DNA from 3 places in the Ancylobacter sp. TW_SC_1 genome. Region 3 is predicted to be linked to each of the others. Evidence: predicted binding sites of a transcription regulator. Region 3 holds the regulator's gene; each other region holds the start of a gene.
What was found. The regulator PhoB, encoded in region 3, activates phosphate uptake and scavenging genes when phosphate is short. The targets are predictions, from matches to a motif close to TGTCATNNANCTGTCAT.
Positions count from the first base shown of each region.

Region 1: the regulator PhoB is predicted to act here: its motif matches at 3,928-3,944, upstream of AC1PZ7_RS04700 (DUF2794 domain-containing protein).
Region 2: the regulator PhoB is predicted to act here: its motif matches at 3,610-3,626, upstream of AC1PZ7_RS15270 (Orn/Lys/Arg family decarboxylase).

Region 1 covers NZ_CM166365.1:1,007,851-1,013,760, forward strand. Annotated here, with positions in the region: gene AC1PZ7_RS04680 (acyltransferase family protein) at 1-199, shown strand, start outside; gene AC1PZ7_RS04685 (NAD-dependent epimerase/dehydratase family protein) at 273-1,304, shown strand; gene aguA (agmatine deiminase) at 1,516-2,607, opposite strand; gene aguB (N-carbamoylputrescine amidase) at 2,613-3,503, opposite strand; gene AC1PZ7_RS04700 (DUF2794 domain-containing protein) at 3,534-3,875, opposite strand; gene AC1PZ7_RS04705 (DUF1223 domain-containing protein) at 4,325-5,104, opposite strand; gene acnA (aconitate hydratase AcnA) at 5,460-5,910, opposite strand, start outside.
Region 2 covers NZ_CM166365.1:3,267,561-3,273,470, reverse strand. Annotated here, with positions in the region: gene AC1PZ7_RS15280 (MFS transporter) at 1-466, shown strand, start outside; gene AC1PZ7_RS15275 (GNAT family N-acetyltransferase) at 622-1,182, opposite strand; gene AC1PZ7_RS15270 (Orn/Lys/Arg family decarboxylase) at 1,203-3,560, opposite strand; gene AC1PZ7_RS15265 (CYTH and CHAD domain-containing protein) at 3,670-5,265, opposite strand; gene AC1PZ7_RS15260 (metallophosphoesterase family protein) at 5,464-5,910, shown strand, end outside.
Region 3 covers NZ_CM166365.1:435,585-441,494, forward strand. Annotated here, with positions in the region: gene AC1PZ7_RS01970 (SDR family oxidoreductase) at 1-756, shown strand, start outside; gene AC1PZ7_RS01975 (bifunctional transcriptional activator/DNA repair enzyme AdaA) at 877-1,956, shown strand; gene phoB (phosphate regulon transcriptional regulator PhoB) at 2,010-2,711, opposite strand; gene phoU (phosphate signaling complex protein PhoU) at 2,749-3,462, opposite strand; gene pstB (phosphate ABC transporter ATP-binding protein PstB) at 3,488-4,309, opposite strand; gene pstA (phosphate ABC transporter permease PstA) at 4,318-5,151, opposite strand; gene pstC (phosphate ABC transporter permease subunit PstC) at 5,162-5,910, opposite strand, start outside.

The DNA.
Region 1 (5,910 bases), 570 kb from region 3:
TTTCGAGGCGATCGAGCATCCCGGCGTGTTCAAGATGCGCCCGCACGAGATCCTCTGCGCCGCCGGGCGCTGCCGCAACGCCGAGGGCGAGGTGGCGCTGTATTTCGACGACGACCACCTCTCCAGCGCCGGCGTCGGGCTGATCGTTCCCGAACTGGTCGCGCAGATCCGCAAGGCGCTCGCCGCGGCGCGATCCTAGGGGGGCGACCGGAGCCGACCGGGGCCGCCGGGGGATAATGGTGCCGTGCGCGGCACCCGACAGGGAGACGATCGTGGCGAAGGTTCTCGTTACCGGCGGTTCGGGCTTCATCGCCGTCCATCTCATCCTGCGGCTGCTCGCCGAGGGCCACGCGGTGCGCGCCACGCTGCGCGACCCGGCGCGGGCGGGACAGGTGCGGGCGATGCTGGCGGCGGGCGGCGCGGCACCCGGCGCGACGGTGGACTTCCACACCGCCGATCTCCTCGACGATGACGGCTGGACGCCGGCCGCCGCCGGCTGCGACTACGTCCTGCACGTCGCCTCCCCCCTGCCGGCCGGCATGGCCGCGGCGAAGGAGGGCGAACTGATCCGCACCGCGCGCGAGGGCACGCTGCGGGTGCTGCGGGCGGCGCGGGCGGGTGGCGCCCGGCGGGTCGTCGTCACCTCCTCCTTCGCGGCGGTCGGCTACGGGTACGCGCCGCGCGCCGGGCGCTATGACGAGAGCGACTGGACCGACCCGGCCGGTGCCGATGTCGACGCCTATACGCGCTCCAAGACGCTGGCCGAGCAGGCGGCGTGGGAGTTCGTCGCCCGCGAGGGCGGCGGCATGGAGCTGACGAGCGTCAACCCGGTCGTCGTGCTGGGCCCGGCGCTGGGGCCGGACATGTCGGCCTCGCTGGACCTGATACGGGCGCTGCTCGACGGCGCCGTGCCGGCCACGCCGCGCATCTTTCTCGGCCTCGTCGATGTGCGCGACGTCGCCGACCTGCATCTCAGGGCGATGACGGCGCCGGCGGCGGCCGGCGAGCGCTTCCTCGCCACCGCCGGCGACGCGGTCTCGCTCCACTGGATGGCGCAGACGCTGCGCGCCCGGCTCGGCCCGGCGGCGCGGCGGGCGCCGCGCTTCGAGCTGCCGGACCTCGCGGTGCGCCTCGCCGCCCTCGCCCTGCCGATGGCACGGCTGGCGGCGCCGCGCCTGGGGGTGCGGCGCGATGCCTGCGCCGACAAGGCGATGCGCCGGCTCGGCTGGGCGCCGCGCTCCGCCGAGGCGGCGGTTCTCGCCACCGCCGAGAGCCTGATCCGGCTCGGCCTGGTGAAGCGGTGAGTGTCCGATCGGCGCACCGCCATCCCGAGGTGCGCGCGGAGCGCGCCTCGAAGGATGCGCCTCGCGTACCTTGAGCCTCCTTCGAGGCCCGGCCGACGGCCGGGCACCTCAGGATGACGGTGCGCGAGGTTGGCCCCGTCCCCTCGCCGCGATCCCGGCTTTCGCGGCGCTCGGCCGGGATGACGGCGAACGGGATGACGATGCCGCCCGCTCAGCCCGGCGTGCCGAGGGGCTGCTGCTGGGTGATGCAGTGGATGTTGCCGCCGCCGAGGATGATCTCGTGCGTCGGCACGCCGACCACCTCGCGGTCCGGGAACAGCCGGGCGAGGATGGCGCGGGCGGTCTCGTCATGCGCGGGATCGAGCAGCGGCATCAGCACGTGCCCGTTGCCGATGTAGAAATTGGCGTAGGAGGCGCCGAGCCGCTCGCCATTGCCGCGCGACATGGTGCCCGAGCCCGGCCCGGCGTCGATGGCCTCCTCCATCGTGCGGAACAGCGGACCCGGCAGCGGCAGCTTGACGATCTCGATGGAGCGCCCGCGCGCGTCGGTCATCTTCGACAGGCGCTCATGGGCATCCCGGGAGATGGCGTATTGCGGATCGAGCGGGTCCTCGCACCAGGTCAGCGCCACCACGCCGGGGCGCACGAAGCAGGCGAGGTTGTCGATATGGCCGGAGGTCTCGTCGTCGACTAGGCCGGCGCCGAGCCACAGCACGCGCGAGACGCCGAGATGGTCCCTGAGGTGCTGCTCGATCTCCTCGCGCGTGAGGTCGGGGTTGCGGTTGGGGTTGAGCAGGCATTCCTCGGTGGTCAGCACCGTGCCCTCGCCATCGACATGGATCGAGCCGCCCTCCAGCACCAGCGGGGCGGCGTAGCGCGGGGCGCGCTCGATCTCCAACATCTTGGCGGCGATGAGCCGGTCCTGGTCGCAGGGGGCGTAGAGCCCGCCCCAGGCGTTGAAGTCCCAGTCGACGCCGCGCAGCCGTCCGGCGCCGTCGGTGACGAAGGTGGCGCCGCTGTCGCGGCACCAGGAATCGTCCGAGGACGCCTCGACCACCCGCACCGAGGGCGGCAGCATCGCGCGCGCATTGCGCCATTGCCGGGCGGTGGCGAGCATGGTGACCGGCTCGAAGCGGGCGATGGCGCTCGCCACGGCGACGAAGGCGTCCTGCGCCGGCAGCGCGCCCTCGCGCCAATTGTCCGGCCGCTCCGGCCAGATCATCCAGGTGCCGGCATGCGGCTCCCATTCGGCCGGCATGCGGAAGCCGTCGGCGGCGGGCAGGGTGGTGAGGGTCTGGCTCATGCCGATCACCCGATCGCGCGCGTCGGCGCGCGCCCGTCGAGGGAGAGCAGCGGCCCGTAGAGTTCCGGCCGCCGGTCGCGGAACACGCCCCAGCTGTGGCGCTGGCGGGCAATGCCGTCGAGGTCGAAGGTGGCGGTGAGCACCGCCTCCTCCTCGCGCCCGGCCTCGGCCAGCTTCTCGCCGGTCGGCCCGGCGATGAAGGAAGAGCCGTAGAAGGTGATGGCGGTGCCGTTGCGGCCCTCTTCCCGGCCGATGCGGTTGGAGGCGATCAGCGGCGTCAGGTTGGCCCCGGCATGGCCCTGCATCACGCGCTGCCAGTGGCCCGACGAATCGAGGCCGCTGTCGTGCGGCTCGGAGCCGATGGCGGTGGGGTAGAGCAGCACTTCGGCGCCGAGCAGCGCCATGGTGCGCGCGCATTCGGGGAACCACTGGTCCCAGCAGATGCCGACGCCGATGCGCCCGACCGCCGTGTCCCAGACGCGGAAGCCGGTGTCGCCCGGCGAGAAGTAGAACTTCTCGGTGTAGCCCGGCCCGTCCGGTATGTGGCTCTTGCGGTAGAGCCCGAGCACCGAGCCGTCCGCGTCCACCATGGCGAGGCTGTTGAAGGCGGCCTGGCCGGCGCGCTCGAAGAAGCTGATCGGCAGCACCACGCCCAGTTCCTTCGCGAGTTTCGCGAAATGGGCGATCAGCCGGTTGCCCTCGAAGGGTCTGGCGAGTTCGAGGAACTCGTAGAGCTGGTCCTGGCAGAAATAGGGGGTTTCGAACAGTTCCTGCAGCAGGATGAGCGTCGCGCCGCGCCCGGCGGCCTCGCGCACCAGCGCCTCGGCGCGGGCGATGTTGCCCTCGATATTCCAGTCGCAGCTCATCTGGGTGGCGGCGACGGTCAGGCTGCGCATTCGGATCTCCGGGGACAGGGGACGGGGTGGTCAGTTGACGGCGCGCAGCGGCTTTTCCAGCACCGCGAGGACGCGTTGAAGCTCATGGCCGCGCTTGAGGATGAGGCCGGTCTGCGACACGACGGTGTAGGCGCCCTGCCGGCGGGCGAGGCGCGGATCCTTCTCGACGCGGTAGATCGGCACTTCGGCGGCGCGCCGGAAGATCGAGAAGATCGCCCTGTCGCGGGTGAAGTCGATGGCGTAGTCGCGCCATTCGCCGAGCGCCACCATGCGGCCGTAGAGGTCGAGGATGCGGTCGAGCTCGCGCCGGTCGAAGGTGACGAGGGCGCCACGCGTGCCGACCGGCAAGGCTATGGGGTCGATTTCCGCCACGCGGCTCCTCCGGCTTGGCCGGCCCGGCTCTCCCGGACGGCCGGTCCGACGTCGTCATGTGCCTGTCATGATCCACCGGCCGGCGGGCGCCTTCAAGCGCCTTTCGCATTCATGGGGTATCCGGCGGCGTTCACGCGCTCGTTAACCGAAAACACATCGCCGCCCGAATTCGGCCGTTGCGATGCCGCCCGGCGCCACCAATCTATCCCTCATAGCGTTGGGCCGGTTCGCGTGGCGCATCGGTTTCCCAGCCCCCCAGCCCCCCGCGGTGCTCGCGGACCGGCCTGACGTTATGTTCTAGGTTCAATCCCCGAATTGCTCTTCAGGGCCGGCCATGTCGCCGGCCCTTTTTCTTTGTCCGCGCCACGGCGACGCCCGAGGGCACGGCACGGCGCGGCGCGGATTGGCCTCGCGGCCCCGCACCGGTCCGTCGGCAGGCTCGGTGGGAATCAGTGCAGCGGCTGCAGGGAGGCGCCCAATATGGCGCCGGGCTCGGTCGCGGAGCCGGACTGCACGAAGACGACGACCGCGTCGGTCGCATCGCCGGGCGGGCGGGGCAGGATGGTTTCAAAACGCGCGGCGCTGCCGTTCCAGTCGCCGAGCTTGGTCCAGCCGCGCACCACATTGTGGTAGGTCATGCTGGCGCCCTCGTTCTCGCCCCGGCCGATCTCGACCTCCATGCGGCTGATGACCGGGCACAGCCAGACCTCGCCCGATCCCGGGGCGGCGTCGATCTTGACCGTGATGCGGTCCTTCGCCGTCTCGACCGTGATCGGCACGGCGGGCCGGGCGATGGTCGACAAGGTGCGCTCCAGCGTCGAGCGATCGGAGCCGATGGCCATGACGTGGCCGTTCACCACCGCCTGCGGCGTGAACATCTTGCTGTCGCCGCGCATGTGGGCATAGGCCTTCTGGCGCAGCGAATGGCCGTGCTTGGCCAGCGTGTCCTTCCAGCCGAGATAGTCCCAGTAATCGACCGCGAGGGTGAGGGCGATCACGTCCGGTCGCTCGGCCATCTCGGCGAGCAGCTTGTCGGCCGGCGGGCAGGCGGAGCAGCCCTGGCTGGTGAACAGCTCGACCATCGCCCGCGGCGCCGTCACCGGCTTGATCGCCTCCGCCGGCGCCTCCTCGGCCCGCGCCGCTGCCGGCAGCACGAGCACCAGCGCCAGCAGCACGAAGCCGATCCGTGAAAACCGGTCGCGACAGGCGCCGGCGGTGTGTTCGGGCATGCGGAAGGCGGGGTGTGCGACGGTAACGGACATATCGAGCAGGTCGTCCTTGGGCGCGAGCTCAATGGTGCGACACGGGCCGTTCCGGATATCGGCGGACCCTGTCGCTTGGCTCCGGGAAGGATCTCCGGGCAGGTCTCGACCGACCGGATCCACCCTAGGCAATAGGACGTGGCAGGCGCCGCTGCCAGTCACATTCGGGTGTCGCGGGGCCGGTGCGGGCGGGGTGTCGCCGCCAGGCCGCAGGAAGCTGCCGCCGGGAAGCCGCCGGCGGAAGAGGTCGCGGAGAGAGGCGCAGGACGGAAAAGGGCCGGCGCGGGGTCGGATATCCCGCGCCGGCCCTTCCTGTCGTCGATCAGGCCGCGAGGTTGCGCAGCACGTAGGGCAGGATGCCGCCGTTGCGGAAGTAGTCCAGCTCGTCGAGCGTATCGATGCGGCAGGTGAGCGGGACGTTCTTCACGGTGCCGTCGGCGAAGGTGATCTCGGCGACCAGCGTCTGGCGCGGCTTGAGGTCGCCCTCGATGCCCCGGAGGGTGACGATCTCATCGCCCTTGATGCCCAGCGACTGCCAGGATTCGTCGTTCTGGAACACCAGCGGCACCACGCCCATGCCGACCAGGTTCGAGCGGTGGATGCGCTCGAAGCTCTGGGCGATGACGGCGCGGATGCCGAGCAGCGCCGTGCCCTTGGCCGCCCAGTCGCGCGAGGAGCCGGTGCCGTATTCCTTGCCGGCGAAGACGACGGTGGGCACGCCTTCCTGACGGTAGAGCATGGCGGCATCGTAGATCGGCATCTCGGCGCCGTCC
Region 2 (5,910 bases), 2.0 Mb from region 3:
CGGTCACCGAATGGCCGACCAGGTCGACAGTATCCTGTTGGTTTTTGGGTGTTCGGCTCTTGTCAGTATCGGCCTGACGGGCGTGTTGATCGATAAATGGCTGCGACCATTGACCTTTGCCGGCATCGGCCTGTTCCTTGCTGCGGCGTTCATACTGGCGGTGTCAGACGGCGCGCCGCTTGCGGTCTATGGCGCCGTGCTGATCTGGGGGCTCGGATTTGGCGGGGCGGCGACGCTCTTTCAGACCGCGTCGGCGCGTGCCGCAGGCCCGGCGGCCGATGTCGCCCAGGCGATGATCGTGACGGCATGGAACATCGCCATTTTCGGCGGAGCCGTCGTGGGCGGTGTCATTCTCGAAACCGCAGGAGCAGGCGGGCTGTCCTGGGCTGGTATCGCCCTGCTTGTCGGGGCCGCCGGATCAGCGCTGCGCATGGGGCGCCCCGCTGGCGCAGGCCGCATGATGTGACAAAGCGCGATGCGATTTGGTTCGCCGAGCCCGCCCCTCCCGCTGGCCGATCCCGTTGGTGTATGGCCAGAACATCGGCCCTGAGTTGATGATGGCCGAACCCGCATCGAGGGGGCTGGGGCGGCGGCTCGCCACGATGGAGAACTGTCTGTTCCTCAATAGGTGGAGAGGGGCAGGGGCGTGGGCGGAGCGGTCGCACCGGGCCCCAGAGAGCGCTGCACCATCACGCTGTCGGCCCAGCGGCCGTAACGGTAGGCGACCGACGGGAGGAATCCCACCCTGACAAAGCCGAACCGCTCATGGATGGCGAGCGACGCGGTGTTGTCGCCATCGATATAACCGATCATCTGACGGAAGCCGGCCGCCGCGCAGGCATCGATCAGGCTGCGCATGAGCCGGCTGCCGATGCCGTGGCCGATGTGCTGGGGGTGGACGTAGATGGAATGTTTGACGGTGTAGCGGTAGGCCGGGCGCTTGCGGAACAGCACGACATAGGCATATCCCACCACCTCACCGCCCCGGACCGCGACGATATGGGGAAACCGGCGGTTTTTCAGGTTCTTGCGTCGCTCCCGCAGATCGTCGGGCTGCGGCGTGTCGTTGTCGTCCACCCCCTCCTCGACGCCCCGGCGGATGTGATGGCGGTAGATCGCCAGCATGGCATCAACGTCGGAATCCCGCGTCGGGCGGACAATGACCGCCTTCTCCTGCTCCATGAACGAACTCGGATTCCTGATTATTCCGCAACCACATACGTATACAGCCGGATGCGACCGGCAGCATCGGCTTCGCGATAGACGCCCTGGATCTCGACGTCAAAGCCCGGAAATGCGTCGAAGCAGGCTTCAAACATCCTGAGATAATCGATCATCGGCTGCGCGCGCTCCGTGAGCCTTTCGCCGGGGACGATCGTTGCAATGCCCGGCGGGTAGACCACGAACGGCGTGGTGGCGATACGCCCGGCAATGGCGTCGATGGGCAGGTAATCCACATCGTTGCGCACGAGGCAGCGCGCCGCATCGTGGGGAGACAGGGCGATATCGGGCAAGTGCTCGGCCGAGAACTGCATTGCCTGCAGTGCGCTGACATTGGCATTGCGGAAAAAGCGGTGCATCTCGCCGCACAGGTCGCGCAGGCGCACTCCGGCATAGCGCGCGGGTCGGCGCTTGTAGAACTCGGGGATGGCGTCTTCCAGCAAAGCGTTGTCGTCGTGCAGCTTCTTGAAGGCGACCAGACCGCTGATCAGCGTCCCGGCCTTGCTCGATTCAACACCCGGCGTCAGCAGGAACAGCAGCGAATTGAGGTCGTTCTTCTCCGCGACGATCCGATTCTCGCGCAGATACTGCGCGACCACAGGGGCCGGGATTCCGTGCTCGACATAGGCGCCCGTGGAGCGATCGAAGCCGGGCGTCAGCAGCGTCAGCTTGTTGGGATCGGTCATGGCGAAACCCGCCGTCATGTCGGCATAGCCATGCCACGCCGCGCCCGGCGTGAGATGCCAGAAGGCCGGGTTGGTGGCGAGTTGGTCGGTGGAGACGCTCTCCCACGGCACGTCATGGACCGCGCCGGGGCTTGATGCATCGGGAATCGCCACTCGGTCCGGCACGAAGGGCTCGAAGAACCAGCGGCGCTCGGGGCGCTGTTCCTTCTCCTCGAACTCCCGGCGCACCGCGCGGATCTTCTTGCGCAGCTCAATGCCGAGGCGGATCGTATCGTCCCATAGCACTTCCCCGGAACGTCCCTTCATCATCTGCGCGCCCACATCCAGCGAGGCGAACAGCGGATAGAAGGGCGAGGTCGAGGCGTGCTGCATGAAGCTCTCATTGAAGCGCCGGTGCTCCACTCGCCGCTTCTGCCCTTTGATATGCCGATCCTTCATGTGGATCTGCGACGCCTGCGAGAAGCTCGCGAGCTGCTTGTGGGTCGACTGGGTGGCGATGATGCCCGGCGCGTCCGGTCCCAGATCCTTCAGCCCCATGGCGAAGCGCCCGGCATAGAGCGGATGGAACTTCATGAAACCTGCCCAGGCCTCGTCGAACATGATGTAGTCGCACAGATGACCGATCTTCTTGAGGATCATCTCGGCATTATGGATCGTGCCGTCATAGGTGCATTGCTCGACCACGGCGACGCGGAACGGGCGCGGCTTCTGCCATGCGAGGGGATCCGTCACCAACGGATGGGTGCGGATGCGCTCGCGCAGCGCTTCTTCGTCCAGCGCCGCGAAATCCATCGGGCCGATCAGCCCCCAGGCATTGCGCACGGTCGGCACATAGACCGGAATGCCGCCGGAGATCATAAGGGCGCCATGATGGGCGGCCTTGTGGTTGTTGCGGTCGAACAGTACCAAATCGCCATCGGTAACGAGGGCAGAGAGCGCGACCTTGTTGGAGGTCGACGTTCCGTTGAGCACGAAATAGGTCTTCTCGGCGCCGAAAATCCTGGCCGCTTCCTTTTGCGCCGCAAGGGCCGGGCCCTCATGGGTCAGAAGGTCGCCGAGATCGAGCACGGAGTTGTCAAGGTCGTCGCGGAACACCGCCTCGCCCAGATGCTCCATGAACACCCGGCCGATCGGGCTGCGCGAGTAGAACACGCCGCCATTGTGCCCGGGACAGGTCCAGAGCTGGTTGCCCTCTTCGGCATAATCCACCAGCGCGCCGAAGAACGGCGTCTTCAGGGTTTCGGCATATTGCTTGAGCCGGCTGATGAGGTTCTTGGCGATGAAGGCGGGGGTTTCCTCGGAGAGGAAGACATAGCCGTCGATGAAGTCCAGCACCTCCACCGGCACGTCTTCGAACCGCTTCCGGCGGATCAGCAGGATGATGGGGAAGTCGAGGCCGCGCCGGCGCATCAGGTTGATGAGGGAGGCGGTCTTGCCCTCCATGCCCTTCTTGCCCCAGTCCACCATCATGCAGCCGATGGCGGCGTCGGTCTGAACCGCGATCTCGGCGTCCTCGATGGTGCGCGCGCGCACCACCTCGAAGCCGGAACTCTCTATCTCCGCGACGATCTGGTGATAGCGGGCGCCTTCCAGATCGTCCGCATCGAAGGCGGGGGTCGCGAAAAGGAAATTGAAGCGTTTGAAATAGTCCATCCGGGCATCCGCTCCTGTTCGGCTTCGACGCGACGTTTCGACGTGCCTCATGACGAGCGCACGACAATGCGGTGACGAGCCTAGAGGGAGAGCGAAGCACGCAGCCTGGCTAGCCGAGCCAGAATGGCTCGGCGTCGATGAATTTCCGCCAGCTGCGCCGCAGCGCCTCGGCGGTCTCGATGCGGTCGCGTCCCTGCCAGCCGGTGATCGCGCCGATGGCCTTATGGACCTGCGGGAGCGACGTGCTCTCCTCCACCTCGCGCAGCAGCGACTGCGTGGTGGTGATATCGTTGTCGATGCCGAGAATGTCCTGGAGCCGCGACATCCGCTTCAGGTATTTCCTGGCGGCGCCGTCGCGGTCGTAAAGCGGCAGCAGGAACTCCGCCCCATAACGCAGCTTCTTCAGTGTCAGGCGCAGCTCATGACGGGCCGCCGGCCGCAGCTTGCGGAAATTGTGGCCCTGTTTCAGCGCCTTGCGGTGCAGGCGCGTCAGCCCGCGCCCGGCGAATTCGCGCGCCGGCTGGGTGAGCACGGCGAGAGCGTCGACACCGATATCGTTCCGCCAGCTTCGGCGCTCGATCACCCGGCCGAGCGACAGCAGGAAGCGGGTGCATTCAAGATCGATCAGATCGACGCGCACGGCCTGATAGCTGAGAGCCCGAGGCGAGACGGAGGCGGATTTGAGCTCGGTGAAGTCGACGCCGGGCAGATTGGCGCGCTCGATCTCGGCGATGGTCGTCGTGGCGAACACGTCCCAATTTCGGGCGGGCCCGAGGGCGCCCGCCAACCGCTTCGCATCAAGGCCGAGGGCCTCGAGCGCCGAGGCGGGGACTTCTTTCTTGAACAGGGATATAGCGGTGCGCAGACGCCGCAGTGCGACCCGCAGCTGATGAACGCCCTCCGGGTCCTGGCCATGATGCGCCGCCATCAGATTCGCCATCACATGGCACTGGCAGGCATTCAAAACCTTGGCGATCACATCGTCCGTGGTATCAGCCGGCCCGATGCCTGTCGCAAACGCCTTTTCGGCCGTGGGCGAGGTGCCAAAGGCGAGCGCATAGCCGCGCTCGGCCTTGCTCTGGAACCCGACGCGAACCGGCCCCTGCTCAAGCAGGGACAGGGCCAGCTCGTGGAGCGCACCCGCCCCGCCTGCTTTCAGTTCCAGCTCGATCTCGCAGACGGCTTCCGCCTTTTCGCCGGCGCTCAGCGTTCCCTCGTCGAACGCGACCTCGATGACGGCGCCGCCAAACTCCACGACCTTTATATGGCGGCGGATCTTGGTGGTGAACACCGGCGCGAGTTCCATGCCCGGCAGCGTTGCGAAGGGCGCGCCCAGATCGGCCAGGGGCAGCGCATCGAGCTGAAGGGCGCTGTCCGGGACCCGCGCTTCCATCTCGCGCCGCTGGAGTGGGCTCCCCTCTGACGCCAGCTTCAGCGTCTGGACAAACTGCTTGCCGCTGCGCCGGACGCGCAACGACGCGCCCTGCCGGGCGAGGACCGCGTCGGGCGTGTCGTAATAGGTCGCCTCCAGGCGCCGGACGACGCCCTTTGATGCGGTGTTGCGGGTAATCACGGCGGCGGTGAGGAGGTGCTGGAGGGTGGCCGGATCCGTGAACAGCTTGAGCTCGACCTCGCGTCCGGCACCGGCCGACTCCGGCGCTTCCACGTGGCACTGCGGCTGAACCTCTGGCGTTTGCTCCGACATGTCGTCTCTCCGCTCGTCCGGGCATAAGCCGGTTTTGCCGCCACGAAGAGGCCACCTCCCGTCAGCTTGAAGGGCCACCGATAGCGGCTCGCACTGTCACATAAAAGTAGCATTCGCCGACCCGGGTCCTCGGGACGATGCCCGCTCGGCTCGCGGATCTCTGGGCGAATCGCCGCTCCGGTCCACTGCCGGGATATTGTGTTCCACGGCACGTTGGATCATTCTGACGCTCCGGTTTGGAGTCGGCAGAGAATTTTTGGACTTTGGAAAACACCACCCGTCACCCTTTCTGAGGCTCGCGGCCCTGAGGGAATCCGGATTTACGCCATTGGCGACATCCACGGGTGCCGGTCTCTTCTCGACAAGCTTCTTCAGAAGATCGAGGAGGATAACGCACGGTCAAAGCCGGGTGACTGGCGGATCATTTTTCTTGGCGACTATGTGGATCGAGGCTCGGACTCCAAGGGCGTTATCGACCGTCTGATCACGCTTCAGGCAGATGATCCCCGCTACATCATGCTCGCGGGTAACCACGACGTGGAATTCCTCGCCTTTCTCGATCAACCCAGCATCGATGGCGTTTTCGTCAATGGCGGCGGCAACGCCACGTCGCGCTCCTATGGCGTGAAGCTCAATCGCTCGAAG
Region 3 (5,910 bases):
CTCAACGCGAAGGTGGCTATCGTCACAGGTGCCAGCTCCGGCATCGGTCGCGCAACGGCGCTTCTGTTCGCCGCCGAGGGCGCGAAGGTTGTGGTCGGAGCCCGCCGCAAGGATGAACTCGACACGCTGGTCGCCGAGATTGCTGCTGCCGGCGGCGAAGCGACGGCGCTGGCTGGCGACGTGCGCTCGCAGGACTATGCCAAGGCGCTGGTAGCGTTGGCGACCGAGCGCTACGGTCGGCTCGACATTGCGTTCAACAATGCCGGCACGCTCGGTGAAGGCGGCGACAGTGTCGATGTCTCGGCGGCCGGTTGGAACGATGCGCTGGCGATCAACCTGACCGGCGCCTTCTACGGCGCCCAGCAGCAGATCGCGCAGATGCTCAGGAATGGCGGTGGCTCGGTGATCTTCACCTCCACCTTCGTCGGCTACACCGTCGCCTTCCCCGGCACCGCCGCCTATGCCGCGTCGAAATCCGGCCTGATCGGCCTGACGCAGGCGCTCGCCGCCGAATACGGGCCGCAGGGCGTGCGGGTGAACGCGATCCTTCCGGGCGCGGTCGACACGCCGATGTTCCGCGAACGCAATCCCGACGCGGCCGGACAGGCCTTCCTCGTCGGACTGCACGCGCTGAAGCGTGTCAGCCAGCCCGAGGAGATCGCCCGCTCAGTGCTTTATCTCGCCTCGGACGATGCGTCCTTCGTGTCCGGCACGGCGCATCTGGTCGATGGCGGATTGTCGATCACCCGTACCTGAGCCGTGACGGACGGCGCCCGGGCGGTACGCTCTGCAGCCAGGTCGCGCGGCAATGCCGCGCGAGGAAATAACCGCCCGATTTGCGGCGGCACACCATCCGGGCGATGCTAGATTTTGCCCATGCTGTTCGATCTGCCCGATCACGAGACGCTCTACCGCGCCCTTCTCGACCGCGACGAAGGCTATGAGGGCCGCGCTTATGTCTGCGTCGCCTCCACCGGCATCTTCTGCCGGATGACCTGCCCCGCGCGCAAGCCGAGGCCGGAGAACTGCACCTTCGTCGCGACGGTCGGCGAGTGCATCGAGGCCGGCTTCCGCCCCTGCCGGCGCTGCCATCCGCTGCAGCCCGCGGCGAGCGCCGACCCGGCGATCGGGGCACTGCTCGCCGCGCTCGATGAGCATCCCGCGCGCCGCTGGAGCGAGGACCATGTCGCACGGATGGGGTTCGACCTGTCGACGGTGCGACGCAGCTTCAAGCGGCAATTCGGCATGACCTTCCTCGAAATGGCGCGGCACCGGCGGCTGAGAGAGGGCTTCGAGACGCTCTCGGACGGCGGCAAGGTCATCACCGCGCAGCACGACGCCGGCTTCCAGTCGGCGAGCGCCTTCCGCGCCGCCTTCGCCCGGCTCATGGGCTGCGCGCCGGGCGACATCGCCGGGCATGGCACGCTGCTGGCCGACTGGATCAGCACGCCGCTTGGCGACATGATCGCCATCTGCAGCGCCTCCCATCTGCACCTGCTGGAATTCATCGAGCGCAAGGGTTTGCCGGCCGAGATCGCGCGGCTGCGGAAGCGGGCGCGCGGCGATCTCGGAATCGGCGGTTACGCCCCCACCGAGCAGATCCGCGCCGAGCTCGCCGACTTCTTCGCCGGTACGTCGGCCGCCTTCCGGACGCCGCTGGCACTCGACGGCAGCGCGTTCACGCGCGCCGTCTGGTCCGAGCTGCGGCAGATTCCACCCGGCGCGACGGTGAGCTATTCGGAAATCGCCCGCCGGATGGGGCAGCCCTCGGCGATCCGCGCCGTCGCCCGGGCGAACGGCGCCAACCAGATCGCGCTGGTGATCCCCTGCCACCGCGTCATCGGCGCGGACGGCTCGCTGACCGGCTATGGCGGCGGGCTCTGGCGCAAGCAGCGGCTTCTGGAGATCGAGCAGCAGTACCGGCAGGGTCGCGACAGGGTCGCCGCGACGGGGTGATGCGACGCCACCCCCCCGCATCATCCCGGCCGATGCGCAGCTTGGACGGCCCGTCAGTGCGCCCGGGCGAACATCTCGTTGAACGAGTAGCCGGAGCCGCGCACGGTGCGGATCGGGTCCGGCTGACGCGCCCGGTTGAGTGCCTTGCGCAGGCGTCCGACATGCACGTCGACCGTCCGCTCGTCGATATAGACGTCCTGTCCCCACACGCCGTCGAGCAGCTGCTCGCGCGAATAGACCCGTCCCGGCGACTGCATGAGAAATTCCAGCAGGCGGAACTCGGTGGGGCCGAGATGCAGCTCGCGGCCGGCGCGGTGCACCCGCTTGGTCTCGCGGTCGAGCTCGATGTCGCCGGCGCGCAGCAGGGTCGAGATGTGCTCGGGCTTGGCCCGGCGCAGCAGCGCCCGCACCCGCGCCACCAGTTCGGGAACCGAGAAGGGCTTGACGACATAGTCATCCGCGCCGGTGGCGAGGCCGCGCACCCGCTCGGTCTCCTCACCGCGCGCGGTGAGCATGAGGATCGGCATGCGCTCCGTGTCGGGGCGCGCGCGCAGGCGCCGGCACAGCTCGATGCCGGAGAGCCCCGGCAGCATCCAGTCGAGGATCAGCAGATCCGGGACGCTTTCGCGCAGCCGGGTCTCGGCCTCGTCGCCGCGCCCGACGCTCTCGACCGCATATCCCTCGGATTCGAGATTGTAGCGCAGCAGGAGGGTGAGGGGCTCCTCATCCTCCACGATCAGAATATTGGTCGGCATGGTCTGGTTCCCGATCGTTCGTGGGGCACCGGGGGCCTCAGGCCGGGAACGCCACGCTGGTCAGGCTGCTGGTGTCCTGCTTCGGCCGTTCCTCCGTCAGGAGCTGACCGGTGACGAGATAGTGGATCGTCTCGGCAATGTTGGTGGCGTGGTCGCCGATGCGCTCGATGTTCTTGGCGCAGAACAGCAGGTGCGTGCACAGCGAGATGTTGCGCGGGTCCTCCATCATGTAGGTGAGGAGTTCGCGGAACAGCGAGGTGTAGAGCACGTCGACCTCGCCATCGCGCTGCCAGACTTCCAAGGCACGGGTCTCGTCGCGGCTCGCGTAGGAATCGAGCACCATCTTGAGCTGCTCGAGCACGATGGTCGACATGTGCTCCACGCCGCGCACCAGCTTCTGCGGATGGAACTCGCCGGTGAGGGCGAGGACGCGCTTGGCGGTGTTCTTGGCGAGGTCGCCGATGCGCTCCAGATCGTTGGCGATGCGCATGGCGGCGACGATCTCGCGCAGGTCGCCGGCCAGCGGCTGGCGGCGGGCGATGATGAGCACCGCCTTCTCCTCGATCTCCCGCTGCAACAGATCGACCGGACCGTCGAGCACGATCACCTTCTGGGCGAGCTCGCTGTCGCGCTTGACAAGCGCCTGCACGGAGTCGGCGACAAGGCGTTCGGACTGTCCGCCCATCTCGACCACGCGGCGGCCGAGTTCCTTCAGGTCGGTGTCGAACGACGAGACGATATGTTCGGTCATGGGTCAGGCCTCTCTCGTCGTGCGTTCAGCCGAAGCGGCCGGTGATGTAGTCGCGGGTGCGGGCTTCGCGCGGGTTGGTGAAGATCTCGTTCGACGCGGCGACCTCGATCAGTTCGCCGAGATAGAAGAACGAGGTGATGTCGGCACAGCGCGCCGCCTGCTGCATGTTGTGCGTGACGATGACGATGGTGAATTCCTGCTTCAGCTCGTCGATCAGATCCTCGATCTTCGAGGTCGAAATCGGATCGAGCGCCGAGGTCGGCTCGTCGAGCAGGATCACTTCCGGACGCACCGCGATGGTGCGGGCGATGCACAGGCGCTGCTGCTGGCCGCCGGACATGCCGAGCGCCGAGGTGTGGAGACGGTCCTTGGTCTCCTCCCAGATCGCCGCCTTGCGCAGGCACCATTCCACGCGCTCGTCCATCTGCGCCTTGTTGAGGCGCTCGTGCAGCTTCACGCCGAAGGCGATGTTGTCGTAGATCGACATCGGGAACGGCGTCGGCTTCTGGAACACCATGCCGATGCGCGAGCGCACCACGGTGGAATCCAGATCCTTGCTCAGCAGGTCGGCGCCGTCGAACAGGATCTTCCCTTCCGCGCGCTGGCCCGGATAGAGCTGGTACATGCGGTTGAAGATGCGCAGCAGCGTGGACTTGCCGCAGCCCGACGGCCCGATCATCGCGGTGACGCGCTTCTCGGGAATGTCGAAGTTGATGTTCTTCAGCGCATGGTTGTCGCCGTAATAGAAGTTGAGCTTCTCGACCTTGAGCTTGGACTCGGCCGACGGCGCGGTGGCGCGATTGACGGCGGAGGCGATGTCGATCGACGTTTCGGGTGCGAAGTTCATGGTCCGTCTCACTTCATCTTCGCCAGGACGAGGCGGGAAAGGATGTTCAGGGTCAGAACCCCGACGGTGATGATGAGGGCGCCCGCCCAGGCCAGAGCCACCCAGTCGTCGAAGGGGCTGGCGGCGTACTGGTAGATGGCGATCGGCAGGCTGGCCATGGGGCTGTTCATGTCGAGCGACCAACTATTGTTGCCGAGCGAGGTGAACAGCAGCGGCGCCGTCTCGCCGGCGGCGCGGGCGACCGCCAGCAGGATGCCAGTGACGATGCCCGCGCGTGCCGCTCTCCAGGTCACGAAGGTGACGACCTTCCACTGCGGCGCGCCGAGCGCGAACGCCGCCTCGCGCAGGCCGATCGGCACGAGGTTGAGCATGTCCTCGGTGGTGCGCACGACGACCGGGATGATGATGATGGCGAGCGCCACCGCGCCGGCCCAGCCGGAGAACCCGCCAAAGGGCATGACGAGGATCTGGTAGACAAACAGGCCGATGAGGATCGACGGCGCGGAGAGCAGCACGTCGTTGACGAAGCGAACCGCGTTGCCGACCTGCGTGCCGCGGCCGTTCTCGGCGAGGAAGGTGCCGCACATCAGGCCGATGGGCGTGCCGACCACGAGAGCGATGCCGATCTGGATCAGCGAGCCGACGATCGCGTTGAGAAGACCGCCCTCCTGCCCGGGCGGAAGGGTGATGCGGGTGAACACGTGCGGGCCGAGCGCGGGCAGGCCGCGGATCACCAGGGTCCAGAGGATCCAGGCCAGCAGGAGCAGGGCCAGCACGGCGAAGAGCGTGCTGATGACCTTGACTGTGTAGTCGGTCGCGCGGCGGCGGACGAGCGATGACATGTAAGCTTCCTCAGCCCTTCAGCTTAGAGCGAACGAGAAGGCGCGACAGCGCGAGCACGATGAACGAAATCACGAACAGGATGAAGCCGAGCTCGAGCAGCGACTGCAGCTTCAGCGAGCCGGGCGCGGCCTCGGGAAACTCGTTGGCGATGGTCGAGGCGATGGTCGAGCCTGGTGCGAAGAGCGAGGCCGACATGCGGGTGGCGTTGCCGATGACGAAGGTCACGGCCATGGTCTCGCCGAGCGCACGGCCGAGGCCGAGCATCACCGCGCCGACCATGGCGGTGCGGCCATAGGGCACCGAGACGTTGCGGTAGACCTCATAGGTGGTGGCGCCAACGCCGTAGGCGGATTCCTTGATCATCGGCGGCACCGATTCCAGCACCTCGACGAACATCGCGGTGATGAAGGGCAGGATCATGATCGCCATGATCAGGCCGGCGGTGAGCATGCCGGCGCCGAGCGGCGGGCCCTGGAACAACGCGCCGATGAAGGGGAGCGGGCCCAGCCAGTCGATCAGCGGCGGCTGCACATAGGCGGCCATCAGCGGCACGACGACGAAGAAGCCCCACATGCCGTAGATGATCGAGGGAATGGCTGCGAGCAGCTGGATCGCCACGCCGATCGGCCGGCGCAGGGCGCCCGGCGCGATCTCGGTCAGGAAAAAGCCGATGCCGAAGGACAGCGGCAGCGCGATCACGACGGCGATGACGGCGCTGAAGATGGTGCCGAACACCATGACGCCGGCGCCGAACTTCT